Regions from separate parts of the Vibrio taketomensis genome, predicted to be linked through region 2. Evidence: predicted binding sites of a transcription regulator. Region 2 holds the regulator's gene; each other region holds the start of a gene.

What was found. The regulator MetJ, encoded in region 2, represses methionine synthesis genes. The targets are predictions, from matches to a motif close to TTAGACNTNTANANGTCTAA.
Region 1: the regulator MetJ is predicted to act here: its motif matches at 1,622-1,641, upstream of metE (5-methyltetrahydropteroyltriglutamate--homocysteine S-methyltransferase).
Region 3: the regulator MetJ is predicted to act here: its motif matches at 2,293-2,312, upstream of metK (methionine adenosyltransferase).
Region 4: the regulator MetJ is predicted to act here: its motif matches at 1,325-1,344, upstream of metA (homoserine O-acetyltransferase MetA).

Annotation. Positions count from the first base shown of each region.
Region 1 covers NZ_AP019649.1:1,313,625-1,317,302, reverse strand. The annotation lists gene metE (5-methyltetrahydropteroyltriglutamate--homocysteine S-methyltransferase) at 1-1,456, opposite strand, end outside; gene metR (HTH-type transcriptional regulator MetR) at 1,706-2,617, shown strand; gene Vt282_RS06125 (DUF4250 domain-containing protein) at 2,669-2,869, opposite strand; gene Vt282_RS06120 (hypothetical protein) at 2,978-3,658, opposite strand.
Region 2 covers NZ_AP019649.1:182,298-185,975, forward strand. The annotation lists gene Vt282_RS00865 (bifunctional aspartate kinase/homoserine dehydrogenase II) at 1-759, opposite strand, end outside; gene Vt282_RS00870 (O-succinylhomoserine (thiol)-lyase) at 760-1,926, opposite strand; gene metJ (met regulon transcriptional regulator MetJ) at 2,149-2,466, shown strand; gene Vt282_RS00880 (malic enzyme-like NAD(P)-binding protein) at 2,576-3,678, opposite strand, start outside.
Region 3 covers NZ_AP019649.1:2,616,760-2,620,437, reverse strand. The annotation lists gene Vt282_RS12105 (DUF2189 domain-containing protein) at 1-737, opposite strand, end outside; gene metK (methionine adenosyltransferase) at 1,069-2,223, opposite strand; gene tkt (transketolase) at 2,537-3,678, shown strand, end outside.
Region 4 covers NZ_AP019649.1:1,391,980-1,395,657, forward strand. The annotation lists gene pilW (type IV pilus biogenesis/stability protein PilW) at 1-200, opposite strand, end outside; gene metA (homoserine O-acetyltransferase MetA) at 359-1,300, opposite strand; gene Vt282_RS06500 (AAA family ATPase) at 1,421-1,804, shown strand; gene Vt282_RS06505 (ABC transporter permease) at 1,795-2,931, opposite strand; gene Vt282_RS06510 (ABC transporter permease) at 2,909-3,678, opposite strand, start outside.

The DNA.
Region 1 (3,678 bases), 1.1 Mb from region 2:
CTAACACGTCTAAGTCCAGCGCCTCTTGGCGTTTAACCGCGTCTTCTATATGCCCTCTAAGTGCAGATTGATAGTCATCATTGCTCAGCTTGCCTGCACGAAAGGCGCTACGTTGCAGCCGGATCTCGCTTGTCTGCGGAAACGAACCAATCGTCGTGGTTGGAAACAGTGGTAAACCTAATACTTCAGCCTGATGAGCAGCGCGCTCTCTATAAGTTGCACTTCGTTCTGTGAGTGCTTTGCTTATCGAGTTCAAACGCTGTTTTACGCGAGGTTTATTAACCTGAGTAGATTGCTTACGAGCTTGGATCGGCGCGCTGTAGGTATCACAAGCAAGAATGGCATTCTGGTCACCATCAAGTGCTTTGGCTAATAATGTCACTTCCGCGACTTTTTGTTTGGCAAATGCAAACCAACTGGTCACTTCTTCGCTTAAATTTGGTTCCAGCTCCAAATCAACTGGGCTATGCAGTAATGAACACGAACTTGCTACCCACAACTTATCACCGAGGTTTGCTTTTATCGGTTCAAGTAACTCAAGTTGCTTTGAGAGATCCGCGCGCCAAACGTTGCGCCCGTTAATCACGCCTGCCGACAACACCCAATCCTGAGGTAGTTTTTCAACTACCTTATTAAGTTGCTCAGGGGCAGCCGACACATCCAGGTGTAAACCATCAACGTTTAGTTCAACAATGCGCTCCAATGTATCTTCGACGGAATCAAAGTAGGTCGTTAGCAGAACTTTTACGTCACTGCGAATGACTTGATACGCCAATTTAAACGAGTCCAGCCACTTTTTATCCAATTCTAGGCTTAAAATAGGCTCATCAATTTGCACCCATTCCACCCCTTGTTTGGCTAGCTTAGCCAAAATAGCTTGATAAGCCGAAAGCAAACGTGGCAATAAAGACAAACGGTCAAAACCCTCTTCTACCTCTTTACCAAGATATAAGTAACTCAACGGTCCAAGCAGAACAGGTTTTACTTTATGGCCTGCTTGCAACGCTTGATTTACCTCTTCAAACAATTGAGGCCAACTCACCTCAAACGTATCATCTTTACTAAACTCCGGCACAATATAGTGATAGTTGGTGTTAAACCATTTGGTCATGTCTGACGCGGCACTACCCGTGCAGCCGCAAGCGTCTTGTGACTGCCCGCGTCCCACACGAAATAACGTATCGAGATCTGGGAATCCTTGATGATGACGCTTTGGAACATGCCCAAGTAACAGTGTGGTAGTCAGTACGTGGTCATACCATGCAAAGTCCCCAGCAGTGACAAAATCTAAACCTGCATTGGCTTGAACTTGCCAGTTGTGATCACGCAACTCTGCGCCGACTTGTTTCAATGCCTTTTGATCAATCTCACCGCGCCAGTACTTTTCAAGCGCGAATTTTAATTCACGTTTTTCGCCAATTCGGGGATACCCGAGAATATGTGCAATTGTTGCCATCGTCCTAATCCTTAGTCGTTGTTAGTCTATTTAGATGAACACTTAAGATGTCCAGATGGCTAAAATATTGCGTTATTTGTCTGGCTAAACAACGTCCAATTATTCAATGTGATTATTAAATTATTTCATGTATGCCTGATGGATAATTGATTCCATTTATAATTAATAGACGTCTAGACGTTTACATTCAATTTAAAAGACGTTAGGTTATTGTTATTCAAGGAATGAATATTTAGGTAAACAAGGCTTATGATTGAGCTTAAACATTTACGTACCATTGCATCTTTGCGTGAGACAGGATCGCTTACCGCTACAGCTACGGCACTTCATCTCACCCAATCTGCGTTATCACACCAGATCAAAGAGCTTGAATCGCGGCTCGGTGGACAACTTTTTTTACGCAAAACTCGACCAGTAAAATTCACCTCAGAAGGTGACATCCTATTACGCCTCGCTGATGAAGTATTGCCGCGTTTTGCTAAAGCAGAAAATGCGATTGCTAGCCTAAAGGAAGACGTCAATGGAAGGCTGCATATGGCGATCGAGTGCCACTCTTGCTTTCAATGGCTAATGCCAGCACTCAAAGAGTACCAACTAAGTTGGCCAAGTGTCGCTCTGGACTTTTCATCAGGTTTTGGTTTTGAGCCCCTGCCAGCTTTAATGAGTGGCGAGCTAGATTTAGTGATTACTTCCGATATTCAGCCGAGATCAGAAGTACATTTTGAGCCCCTATTTGATTTTGAAATGCGGCTAATTACCGCAATCAATCATCCGTTAGCGGAAAAAAAGGCCATTACTCCACAGGATATCGCTGATCAAACGTTGATCTCCTACCCAGTACAAAAGCAACGCTTGGATGTGGTCAAACACTTCTTACAGCCTGCAGGTATTGAGCCAGCTAAATGGAAGCAATGCGATAACACACTCATGTTGGTGCAGATGGTTTCCGCAGGTTTGGGAGTCGCCGCCCTGCCCAACTGGGCAATCAGTGAATTTTCTCGCCAAGGCTTAATTGCTAGCATTCCTCTGGGTGACGGATTGTGGCGCCGATTGTTTGCCGCAGTAAGGAGTTCAGAGCGAGACAAACGCTATCTGCAAGCGTTTTTCTCGACGGCAAAGCAACAATGCAAAAGCCATTTGGAAGGTATTAAGCTGGCGTAAAAAAGCCCCATCGATAGATGAGGCTTAACGATTTATCTACTAATTGAATGGCTAACCTTGATTGGCTTTAAACTGGTTGGTCAGCGGGTCGTATTGGTAACCAAGTACATCGAGTTTACCGACCACTTGTTCAACGTCCATTTCATACATACTAACCAATTCGTCAAAGCTATCACACTCAAGGCGCAGCTTCTCATTGACGATGCCTAGTAGAATAATGCTATCTAGGCTGCGTACATTGCTCAGATCCATATCTCCACTCCCGCTTTGAAAAGTAAGCTTACTCAAAGCCTAGTTCTCATTGACTGATTTAACAGTGAGTGGGATCGAATAATTTTAAATCAGATGCGTTAGCACCATTTAAAGTACTAGCAATGACTGACTAGCTAAACTTGCGACCAACAAGGCTGTTAGCGCTAAACCAAGCTGAACTTTATTGGCCGCTTTGTGGCTGAACATATGCCAGCACCATACAACCACACCGACAATCATGGCACCAAATGAAGTAAACAACGGCATAATTAATTGCTCAAGCTCACTATCCGGTAACCCATAAATTGCACCTAGAATGGTTAAGCTGGTCAGCATTGCAGACACGACACCAACAACTGGCAAAATGCGTTGAAATGCTTGTAAACGTGAGCGTGCGACTACCAATAGCAGTTGAGCAAAACAGCCGCCCAACAGAAGAATTTGCATAAACACGTTGGCACTCGCTGCAAAATTCGTTTGCTCACCAAGCATAATGGCCACGTAAGCCAAGGCTAAACCGTTCGCTAGATACATCACCCAAAGCGGCCCTTTCTCACGCGTTTTTTTGGTTTGCACTTGCGTATAGAAATAAGTTAACGCCGCCGTCACCATGAAGGCTTCAATTTTGAGTGACGACACGGCAAGCCAAATGACCGCCAAAATAGGTAGCAACTTGTGTACTCGACCACGCTGACCTGGGCAAATCTCGCCTTTAACTAAAACAAGAGTCAAAATAATTTGTGCGCCCAACAACATAGGTGCAAACAAAGCTAACAAGTTTTGAATCATAGTGATGTATCTATAGGGGA
Region 2 (3,678 bases):
TGCCAATTCGCTCGCTTCATCAAGGCGCAGCAATGGCAGAAGGCAAGCATCTTCAACAATACGAGGATCGGCACTATAGACGCCGGCAACGTCGCTCCAAATAGTCACTTTACTCACTTGGGCTAATGCGCCAATCACCGTCGCGGAGTAATCTGAACCATTTCGACCGAGCAGTACGGTATGGCCCTGTTGGTTTTGTGCCATAAAGCCTGTGATCACCACTCGATGTTGAGAATGTTGTGAAAGAATGGCATTTAGCAGTGGATAAGAGGTGCCGCGATCGACTTCAGGTTGAGTTCCAGCTTCTGCACGTAAAAAGTTGCGAGAATCGAGGGCGATAGATGTGAGTTTATTTTGGTTCAGCAGTGTTGATAGTAAACGTGCAGACCAGCTTTCACCATGTCCAAGTACGGCAGCTTGTTCCGCATCAGTCAGCGGAGCTGAAAGTTCTCCGAGTAACTTAAACTCATCGTTGAGTTGGGCGATCAGCGCCGTTTGTTCGTCGCCGCTTAGCAGTTGTTCAATCAGATTTACTTGAAATTTTTTGACGTCTTGTAGCGCTTCGTGAGCGATGCGACCGTCTTTATATAAGCCTTCAATAAATTCAATCAAATGGTTGGTGGTTTTGCCTGCAGCAGAAACAACGATCAAATCCTCCGCTTGAGAGTATTGTTTCAGTATTTGCACCACACGGCGATAGCATTCAGGATCCGCCAAACTGCTACCACCAAATTTATGCAGTTGTCTTTCGATACTCATTTAGTTTTGCTCCAGTGCCAATGCGAATGCTTGTTCCAAATCAGCGATAAGATCGTCTGCATCTTCAAGACCAACTGATAAACGTAATAATTGCTGTGAAACGCCAGCTTCTGCCAGTGCGGCTTCGCCCATCGCGCGGTGTGTCATCGATGCGGGATGACAGATTAAGCTTTCAACACCACCAAGTGATTCTGCGAGGGAGAACAATTGTAGCCCACTCACAAAGGTTTTGAGTTGTTCAAAACTACCTGCAAATTCAAAGCTGAGCATAGAGCCAAAGCCACTTTGTTGTTTGAGTGCAATTTGATGACCTGGATGAGTGGGTAAACTTGGGTGATAAATATTACCGACCAATGCATGTTTTTTGAGAAACTCAAGAATATGCGTTGCGCTCTCTTCGTGGACACGCATACGAGCAGACAATGTGCGTAGACCTCGCAGTGTCATGTAGCTATCAAATGGCGTGCCCGTTGCGCCAATACAATTACCCCACCAAGCGAGTTCTTCCGCCAATTCATGGGTTTTGGTAATGACGACACCGCCAATCACATCGGAGTGGCCGTTAATGAATTTGGTCGTCGAGTGAATGACAATATCCGCGCCGAGTTCAAGAGGCTTTTGGTACACTGGAGTTAGAAAGGTATTGTCGACCGCGACTAAGGCATCAACCGCATGTGCCTGCTGACAAATTTGTTCGATATCCACGACACGCACCAGTGGATTTGATGGTGTTTCAACTAGGACTAATTTAGGCTTTTGAGCTAATGCGTGACTGAGTGCTTGCGGATCAGACTGATCGACAAATAAGACCTTAAAGTCACCTTTTTGAGCGCGAGTGTTAAAAAGACGGTAGCTGCCACCATAGCAGTCATGTGGTGCGATGATGAGGTCATTGGGGCCTAATAAGCTGGTGGCTAACAGATTAAGAGCAGAGGTTCCGCAGTTGGTGATTACCGCGCCTTGGCCTGATTCTAATTGGTAGAGTGTTTTTTCCAGCAAGCCTCGATTAGGGTTGCCTGAACGCGTGTAATCGTATTTTGGCACATCACCAAAAGCAGAGAAACCATAATTGGTTGAAAGATAAATAGGAGGAACGACGGCGTTGTGTTGAGTATCGGACTCTATGCCGGTACGAACCGCGATAGTAGCAGGCTTGCGGGTGCTCATAAGTGTTTCCTTTCGAACAAATTGTGATTTGTCAGTAAGAATGCGTTTTCTCAACGAGCGAGCGTAGATACAATGCATTCACAATCCATTTACGCTACTTTACTTGTCTAAATGTGAGCCGTCAATACATCTGGACGTCTATATGTCTTTGCTTGCAGCCTTAAAAGCCGCTAAAATTAGCACCTAACCAAATTACCGATCAAACTATAACGAAGGTGCGCAATGGCAGACTGGAATGGCGATTACATTAGCCCATATGCTGAACATGGAAAGAAGAGCGAACAAGTAAAAAAGATTACCGTTTCAATTCCATTGAAAGTATTAAAGGTATTGACGGATGAGCGCACGCGCCGCCAAATCAATAACCTACGCCATGCGACTAATAGTGAATTGCTATGTGAAGCGTTTTTGCATGCCTACACCGGACAGCCTTTGCCGACCGATGAAGATTTGCGTAAAGACCGCCCTGATGACATTCCATCAGAAGCGAAAGAATTGATGACGGCGATGGGCATCGAGTTTGAAGCATTTGATGACTAAACGTTGTCGGCTGGTATAAGCACCAACCAGTGATGCACACAAAAACCGCAGTTAAAACTGCGGTTTTTGTGTTTATGATTAACGTTCAAAGAGTCGATAGCAACGACAGCTAAGCCATATAATTTTCAGGCATTTCAATTCGAGCGACACCGGAGTCTACCGCAGCTTGCGCGACGGCTTTGGCGACATTCGCGAGCAGTCTAGGATCCATCGGTTTTGGAATAATGTAATCACGACCAAATTCCAATGAATCCACACCTGCAGCCGCAAGTACTTCTGCTGGTACTGGCAATTTCGCTAGTTGACGAATTGCTTCTACCGCGGCTAATTTCATTTCATCATTTATTTCACTGGCACGCACATCCAGTGCACCGCGGAAAATAAACGGGAAACAAAGTACGTTATTGACTTGGTTTGGATAGTCACTGCGGCCCGTACCCATAATTAAATCATCACGTACTTGATGAGCCAGCTCGGGCTTAATTTCTGGATCTGGGTTTGAACAGGCAAATACGATCGGCTTATCGGCCATTAATTTCAGCGCATCTTGTGGAAGTAGGTTCGGCCCGGACACACCAAGGAAGATATCGGCACCCTCAATCACATCTTCTAGAGTGCGTTTATCGGTATTGTTAGCAAATAACTTTTTGTATTCATTGAGATCGTCACGACGAGTGTGAATTACGCCCTTGCGATCCAACATGTAAATTTTTTCACGCATCGCACCGCATTTGATTAGTAATTCCATACACGCAACGGCGGCTGCACCAGCACCAAGGCAGACAATAGTTGCGTCTTCTAGTTTTTTGCCTTGTAGCTCCATCGCATTAAGCATACCGGCGGCGGTGACTATCGCGGTGCCGTGTTGGTCATCGTGAAAAACCGGCACATCACAACGCTCGATTAGCTGCTTTTCAATTTCAAAGCAATCTGGCGCTTTGATGTCTTCTAAGTTGATGCCACCAAAGGTGTCTGCAATATTGGCAACCGTGTCGACAAACTCTTCAATGGTGCGGTGTTTCACTTCAATATCAATCGAATCTAATCCAGCAAAGCGTTTAAATAGCAGGGCTTTACCTTCCATCACGGGTTTAGACGCCAATGGTCCTAAGTTACCAAGACCTAGAATGGCGGTACCATTTGATATCACGGCGACCATATTGCCTTTGGCGGTGTACCTATAAACATTCTCTGGGTTTTGAGCAATTTCTC
Region 3 (3,678 bases), 530 kb from region 2:
GGCATGGTGAACAACATGCCGATACCATAGGTAGCAAAACCAATGAGAATGCCGCCGCAGATAATCGCCGCCCATACTGCCATGGCTGGGATATTGGAGCGTACGGCGTGAAAACTGGTAAACACTGCCGTCATCATATCCACTCTCCGTTCCATCATCAGAGGAATAGAAAACGCAGAGATGCTAAATACCGCGCAAGCTAAAACGAAGCCGACGATCGATCCAATCATTAAGAAAGGCAAAAAGTCAGTTAGTGGGGCGCCTTGAACTGAAGGGTAGAGAGCATGCAATAGCGCAGCAATACGCATCCAGAATATCATGCATACCGCCAACAGTACGGCAAAGGCCCATTGTGAGCTTGAGTTGCGGCCAATTGCCTTGATGGAGTGCATCAGGTTAGGGTTATGACCTCGCTCTCGCGCCCAACTAGCATCGTAGAGGCCGAGTGCGAGAAAAGGGCCAATCAACATATAGACCACGAGGCTTGGCATGATCACTAAGTGGGTGCCTTGCCATTGCACCAGCAACACGATGCCGACTGCTGCGGCCATAAAGCAGATACCGTAGAAAGCACTGATCAGCGGCAAGCGTACAAAGTCGTGCAGTCCAAGCGCCAGCCAATGGAATGGGGCACTAATGCTGACTGTATTACAGGGGAACGTGCGCGCGTACTCATGATTGGGCACGTGTTTCCGATCCTGCTTAAGTTCTGATGGATTATTTACCGTTCGAGGCATGTCTCCTCCTTGATTGTCTCTCACTGATGCAACTAGCGCTGCGTGGCTATGAATGATGTAGGCTAACGTTAAGACATCGAGTGACACCGGTAGGAAACTTCCTCAGACTCTTTACCTGTTCCAGTAGGTGTACGCTTCGTGAGCTGCATCATGGTTTTGTGCGTTACAAATAACTTTTTTTTTAACTATTAACAGAGATCGGAAAATTTACAAATTATTCGCCAATCGAAAGCTGCGGCAGGAATGATTGAAAATAGAGAAGCAATAAAAAAGCCCTCGCAGTAGCGAGGGCTGATAAATCAATCACATTCAGTGAGGCTGGTATGAGGTGTTATTTGATACCAGCGAAGTCGCGTAGCATTGCTGCTTTGTCGGTTGCTTCCCAAGGGAACTCTTCACGACCGAAGTGACCGTATGCAGCCGTCTTTTTGTAGATTGGTTGCAGTAGGTTCAACATTTCTTGTAGACCGTATGGACGTAGATCGAAGAACTGACGCACGGCTTCGATGATGATGTCGTGTGATACTTTTTCAGTACCAAACGTTTCGATCATGATAGACGTTGGATCCGCTACACCGATTGCGTAAGAAAGTTGAATCTCACAACGGTCAGCCATGCCAGCCGCTACGATGTTTTTCGCTACGTAACGCGCCGCGTATGCTGCACTGCGGTCTACTTTCGATGGATCTTTACCTGAGAATGCACCGCCACCGTGACGAGCTGCGCCGCCGTATGTATCTACGATGATTTTACGCCCAGTCAGACCACAGTCACCCATTGGACCACCGATAACGAAACGGCCAGTTGGGTTGATGAAGTATTTAGTTTCTTTGTTTAGCCATTCTGAAGGAAGAACTGGCTTGATGATCTCTTCCATTACCGCTTCGCGAAGATCTGGTGTAGAGATTGAATCACAGTGTTGCGTTGAAAGAACAACCGCATCGATACCTACGATCTTACCTTGATCGTATTGGAACGTTACCTGAGATTTTGCGTCAGGACGTAGCCAATCTAGTGTACCGTTTTTACGCACTTCTGCTTGGCGTTGAACCAGACGATGTGAGTAAGTGATTGGTGCGGGCATAAGAACGTCAGTTTCGTTACATGCGTAACCGAACATGATGCCTTGGTCACCAGCGCCTTGCTCTTTTGGATCTGTTTTATCAACGCCTTGGTTGATGTCTGGCGATTGTTTACCGATGGTGTTTAGGACTGCACAAGAGTTAGCATCAAAGCCCATGTCTGAATGCACGTAACCAATTTCACGTACCGTTTCACGAGTCAGTTCTTCGATATCGACCCATGCAGAAGTCGTGATCTCGCCACCAACCATTACCATACCGGTTTTTACGTAGGTCTCACACGCAACACGTGCTTTCGGGTCTTGTTCTAGGATCGCATCAAGAACCGCATCAGAGATCTGGTCTGCAATTTTGTCTGGATGGCCTTCTGAAACAGACTCAGAAGTAAATAGGTGCTTAGCCATGTGAGCTCCACTTTTGTCGCTTGTACAGGAGTTTCCCGTACTAAAAATAATCTTAAGGAGTGTAGGTGTTTCTACATCTAGACGTCTATTTTAAATTCGCTTGGTTACAATTACTCTTTTTGAAAAGAGCGAAACAAACGTTTGCATGCAAATTTGATATTAGTGTTGTATTTAACAATTTCGCGGAAATTATCCGAAATTTTGTCTGTTTTTTGTCTGGAAAACGTTTGCAGTGCTGTTGGGGCTTTGAGAGAATACGCGCACAATAACTCCCTCGAACAATAAACTCGCTTACTTGCACTCAGGAGCAGACATGTCTTCTCGTAAACATCTTGCCAATGCAATCCGCGCTCTAAGCATGGATGGTGTTCAACAAGCTAACTCTGGTCACCCAGGCGCACCTATGGGTATGGCTGATATCGCTGAAGTACTTTGGCGTTCACATCTAAACCACAACCCAGCTAACCCAGAGTGGGCTGATCGCGACCGTTTTGTACTGTCAAACGGCCACGGCTCAATGCTGATTTACTCTCTATTGCACCTAACTGGCTACGAGCTATCAATTGACGATCTGAAAAATTTCCGTCAACTGCACTCTAAAACACCAGGTCACCCAGAGTACGGCTACGCACCAGGTGTTGAGACAACGACTGGTCCACTAGGTCAAGGCATTACTAACGCAGTTGGTATGGCGATGGCAGAGAAAGCACTGGCTGCGCAGTTTAACAAAGAAGGCCATAACATCGTTGACCACCACACTTACGTGTTTATGGGCGACGGCTGTCTAATGGAAGGTATCTCGCACGAGGCATGCTCCCTTGCTGGTACGCTAGGTCTTGGTAAGCTCATCGCATTCTGGGATGACAACGGTATCTCTATCGATGGTCATGTAGAAGGTTGGTTCTCTGACGATACACCAAAGCGCTTTGAAGCCTACGGCTGGCACGTAATCCCAGCAGTAGACGGTCACGACTCTGCAGCAATCAATGCAGCGATTGAAGCGGCGAAAGCAGACCCACGTCCAACGCTAATCTGTACTAAAACCATCATCGGTTTTGGTTCACCAAACAAATCTGGCTCACACGACTGTCACGGCGCGCCACTAGGTGCGGAAGAAATCAAAGCAGCGCGTGAATTCCTAGGTTGGGAACACCCAGCATTTGAAATCCCTGCAGACGTATACTCTGAGTGGGATGCAAAAGCGGCAGGCGCAGACAAAGAAGCAGCGTGGAACGCAAAATTTGACGCTTATGCAGCGGCGTACCCAGCAGAAGCAGCCGAGTTTAAACGCCGTGTAAACGGTGAATTACCTGCAGAGTGGGAAGCGAAAGCAAGCCAAATCATTGCTGACCTTCAAGCAAACCCTGCCAACATTGCATCACGTAAAGCATCACAAAATGCACTAGAAGCGTTTGGTGCAATGCTACCAGAATTTATGGGTGGCTCTGCTGACTT
Region 4 (3,678 bases), 1.2 Mb from region 2:
GGTGCGTGTTCATATGCGAGTTCCAAGTTTTCGCGCGCTTTAATCATGTTTCCTTGATCGAGATATCCCATACCTAGTGCGATACGAGCTTCAGCCTTTTCTTTCGGTGGCGTTTTAATTTCTGGTTCTTGGTTCACCTCAACTGTCACACAGGCTGACATGAAAAGTGCGACTGACATGCTTAAGATGGCTTTTTTCATTGTATTTCCCCTTCGAGAGACTGCTCAGTATAGGCGTGAATGTGTGCAAATTGAGAGTGTTACGTGGGATTGATGCGAGGAAATTGGCATATTCAATGAAAATATTGAGCGATGGATCCAAGTAGCGTGATGCCACTTGGATCAAAGAGAAAGGATTGCTAGTCGTCTTTCGTGAAGTTCGCTTCGCTAAAGTGTTCCAAATCAAATGGCGTTTGTTGGTAAACGCAGTAATTGAGCCAGTTTGAGAACAGCAAATGTCCGTGACTACGCCAACTGGCTCTGGGTGCGATCTCTGGGTTGTTATCAGGGTAGTAGTTGATTGGTAACGCAGGTTCCATCCCTTCACCTAGATCGCGAATGTATTCATTGTGCAGAGTGTGCGAGTCATATTCAGGGTGACCAGTGACGAATACGTTTCGTTTGTCTTTTGTTGCGGCGAGATAAACGCCGGCAACATCCGATGTCGCCAAAATATCGAGATCAGTATGTTCTGAAAGATATTGAGCAGAGAAATCAGCATAGCGAGAATGGGGCGCTAAAAATTCATCGTCAAAACCACGCAGCAGTGGGTGGGTGTTATTCAATGTTTGATGTTGATAAACCCCGGAGAGCTTTTCTTTACGAGTACGCTTGGGTAAGTCGTACAGCAATTTCAACCCAGCTTGTGCTGCCCAGCATACGTATAGCGTTGAGGTTACGTGTTCTTTCGCCCAATTCATGATGTTTTGCAGATGCTCCCAGTAGATAACATCTTCAAATTGAACTAAACCGAGCGGGGCTCCGGTGATAATCATGCCATCAAAATTACGTTGTTTGACCATTTCAAACTGACGATAAAAGGTGTCTAAATGCTGAGTCGGTGTATTTTTGCTTGGGCGATTATCGATACGTAACAGCTCAATATCTACCTGCAGTGGACTGTTTGATAGTAAGCGCAAGAACTGAGTTTCCGTCTCAATTTTTTTAGGCATAAGATTAAGGATCAGCACTTTCAGCGGACGAATATTCTGCGTTGATGCGCGCGTTTCTGACATTACGAAGATATTCTCTTGGCGTAAAATGTCTGAGGCTGGCAGTTGATCTGGGATCTTAATTGGCACGGCTTTCTCCCTAAAGCTGTATATCTGGACGTCTATACATCCAAACTTACAACAATCATATTGGATTGTCGACCTACAATTTCAGTATACTGATACTAATTTCCGCACCATGTTTATCAAATGGCAAAACTTACTCTCATTCGAGGTTTACCCGGTTCTGGTAAATCGACACTCGCAAAAACCTTGGCTGCACAGCATTTTGAAGCTGATATGTACTTTATTAATCAAAGTGGTGAGTATGTGTTTGATCCTAGCCACTTAGAGCAAGCGCATAATTGGTGTCGCCACCAAACAGAACAGGCATTGCGCAATCATCAAGATGTGGTTGTTGCTAACACGTTTGTCCGCCGTTGGGAAATCATGCCATATTTTCTGATGGCAAGACGTTACAAGGCTGATTTCGAGGTGATTGAATGTACGGGTGAATACACCAACGTGCACGGTGTCTCGATCCAAGTGATCGATAACATGCGCACACGTTGGCAAAAGTGGCATCAGCGTTGAGAATTTTGTACTCGGTTCAATGTAAGTGCGGCGAGCACTAACCAAACCAAGGTTTGCAACCACAGTTGGGTGTAATGGGGGGCGATAGTTTGCCACGAAGCGCCCATTTGATTTAGACCTAAGAATGCTTGAATCCCCGGAGTACTAGGGAAGGCGTTAGCTAACCATACGATCGCTTGTGGAATGGATTGAGTCGGCCAAATAAATCCTGCACTAAAGACCAACGGCATTGAGCTGACTAACACAACTAAAGTGACTAATTCTCGCCTTGGCAAAATGGCACCAAGCACCATTCCGATCGCACAAGAACATAAAAGAAATGGCAACAATAGAGTGAGTAAGTTAATAGGATCAGCAAGTTGGCTGATGCCATGCATGCTGTAACTTGCGCCAAAGTAGTAAAGGCTCAATAGATAGTATATTGAAACGAGTACCAAGCAGCGCACTCCAATCAGTTTTATCACTGATACCTGATCCCAATAGCCTCTTTGACCTTTTTGAGTCCCCCCTAGAACGCCAGAAGCAATCGCCAGTGTTTGCTGCAAAATCAACACAAAAACCGCCGGTACAACATAATCGACATAACCCATGCGAGCATTAAAGGTGGGTTTCATGTTGAGTTGTGATGGTGCGTATTGGTGCACGGCTTGCTCAATTGGTGTGCCATCGATGACTAATTTATTCACGGTCGTTTTTGCTGCAAGCGTGCCGCCAGCTTGAGCCAAACCTTCTACGATAGTACCGTAAACGAGAAAGTATGAGGCATCACCGGCATAGGCCAGCGTTGGGCTTTTTCCGAGTAATAAGTCTTTGTAGAAATGCTCTGGTATCACCAAAATTCCGCTAATTTCCCGATTGAGAAATGCTTGTTTGGCGGCTGCGATAGAGTTATCTCTTTGTACTACTCGAACTTGCGGCGTTGCATCGACCATACGTTCAAGTTGGTAGCTTGTCTGGCTTTTATCTAAATTCACCACGCTAATGGGTTGTTCACGTGGCGTTTGATGGCTGTACGGCAATGGATACAGAAATGAGTAAAACACGACACCACCAAAGACGGTTAGCATCACAACAGGGTTGGAGAGCAGCGCATTCAGTTCGCATTTAAGCAGTTTTAACAGGTTCATTGCCACGCTCCTGTTTGAGATGTTTATTAATTAGCATCAAGGTGACGAGAAGAGGTAACAAATACCAAATAAATGGCAGTAATGATGGCAAAGAGTCTATCCAACTTAACCCATAGTTCATCTGCTCAACTTGCACTTCAATATAGTGACTAATAGGAAGCAAACTTCGCCAAAATTGCGCCAAGCTGTTCATATCAGACACTGGAAAGGTAATCCCCATAAAGGCAAAGCTAGGGGCTGTGAGAGCACCGGCAAAGCTCATGGCGCGTGCTGGGTCGAGAGAAAGGAAATAGAACATTGTCCCCATGACCATGCAGGCGATAGCAGTAAGAATTTGGGCCAATATGATGAGCGCAAAGCTTCCATGCATCGGCCATTTCAAACCAAATTGAAACCAAGTTAAAAACGCGACACCTTGCAGGACAAAAACAATCAAATAGGGTGACAATGTCACGATTAGAGTTTTGGCAGGAGATTGATTAAGCCAGTTCTTGAGCCCCTGATGTTGTAAATTGGCAGCCAAAACTAGGATGGTGCAGGCTACCACCACGATTTGCCAAAGAGCAGGAACAATCGCTGAAACGAGAAATTGCGCGTAGTTACTGTTTTTATTAAACAACGGTGTGATTTGGGTGCGAACGGGCAACGCTTGCCCTAAAGCAGAGGCAAAGGTTTGGTTGCCATGACTTAGGTTGGCGACCGTGGCGACTTGAGCATTAAAAGTCGCTTGCGCTTGTACAAATGCCG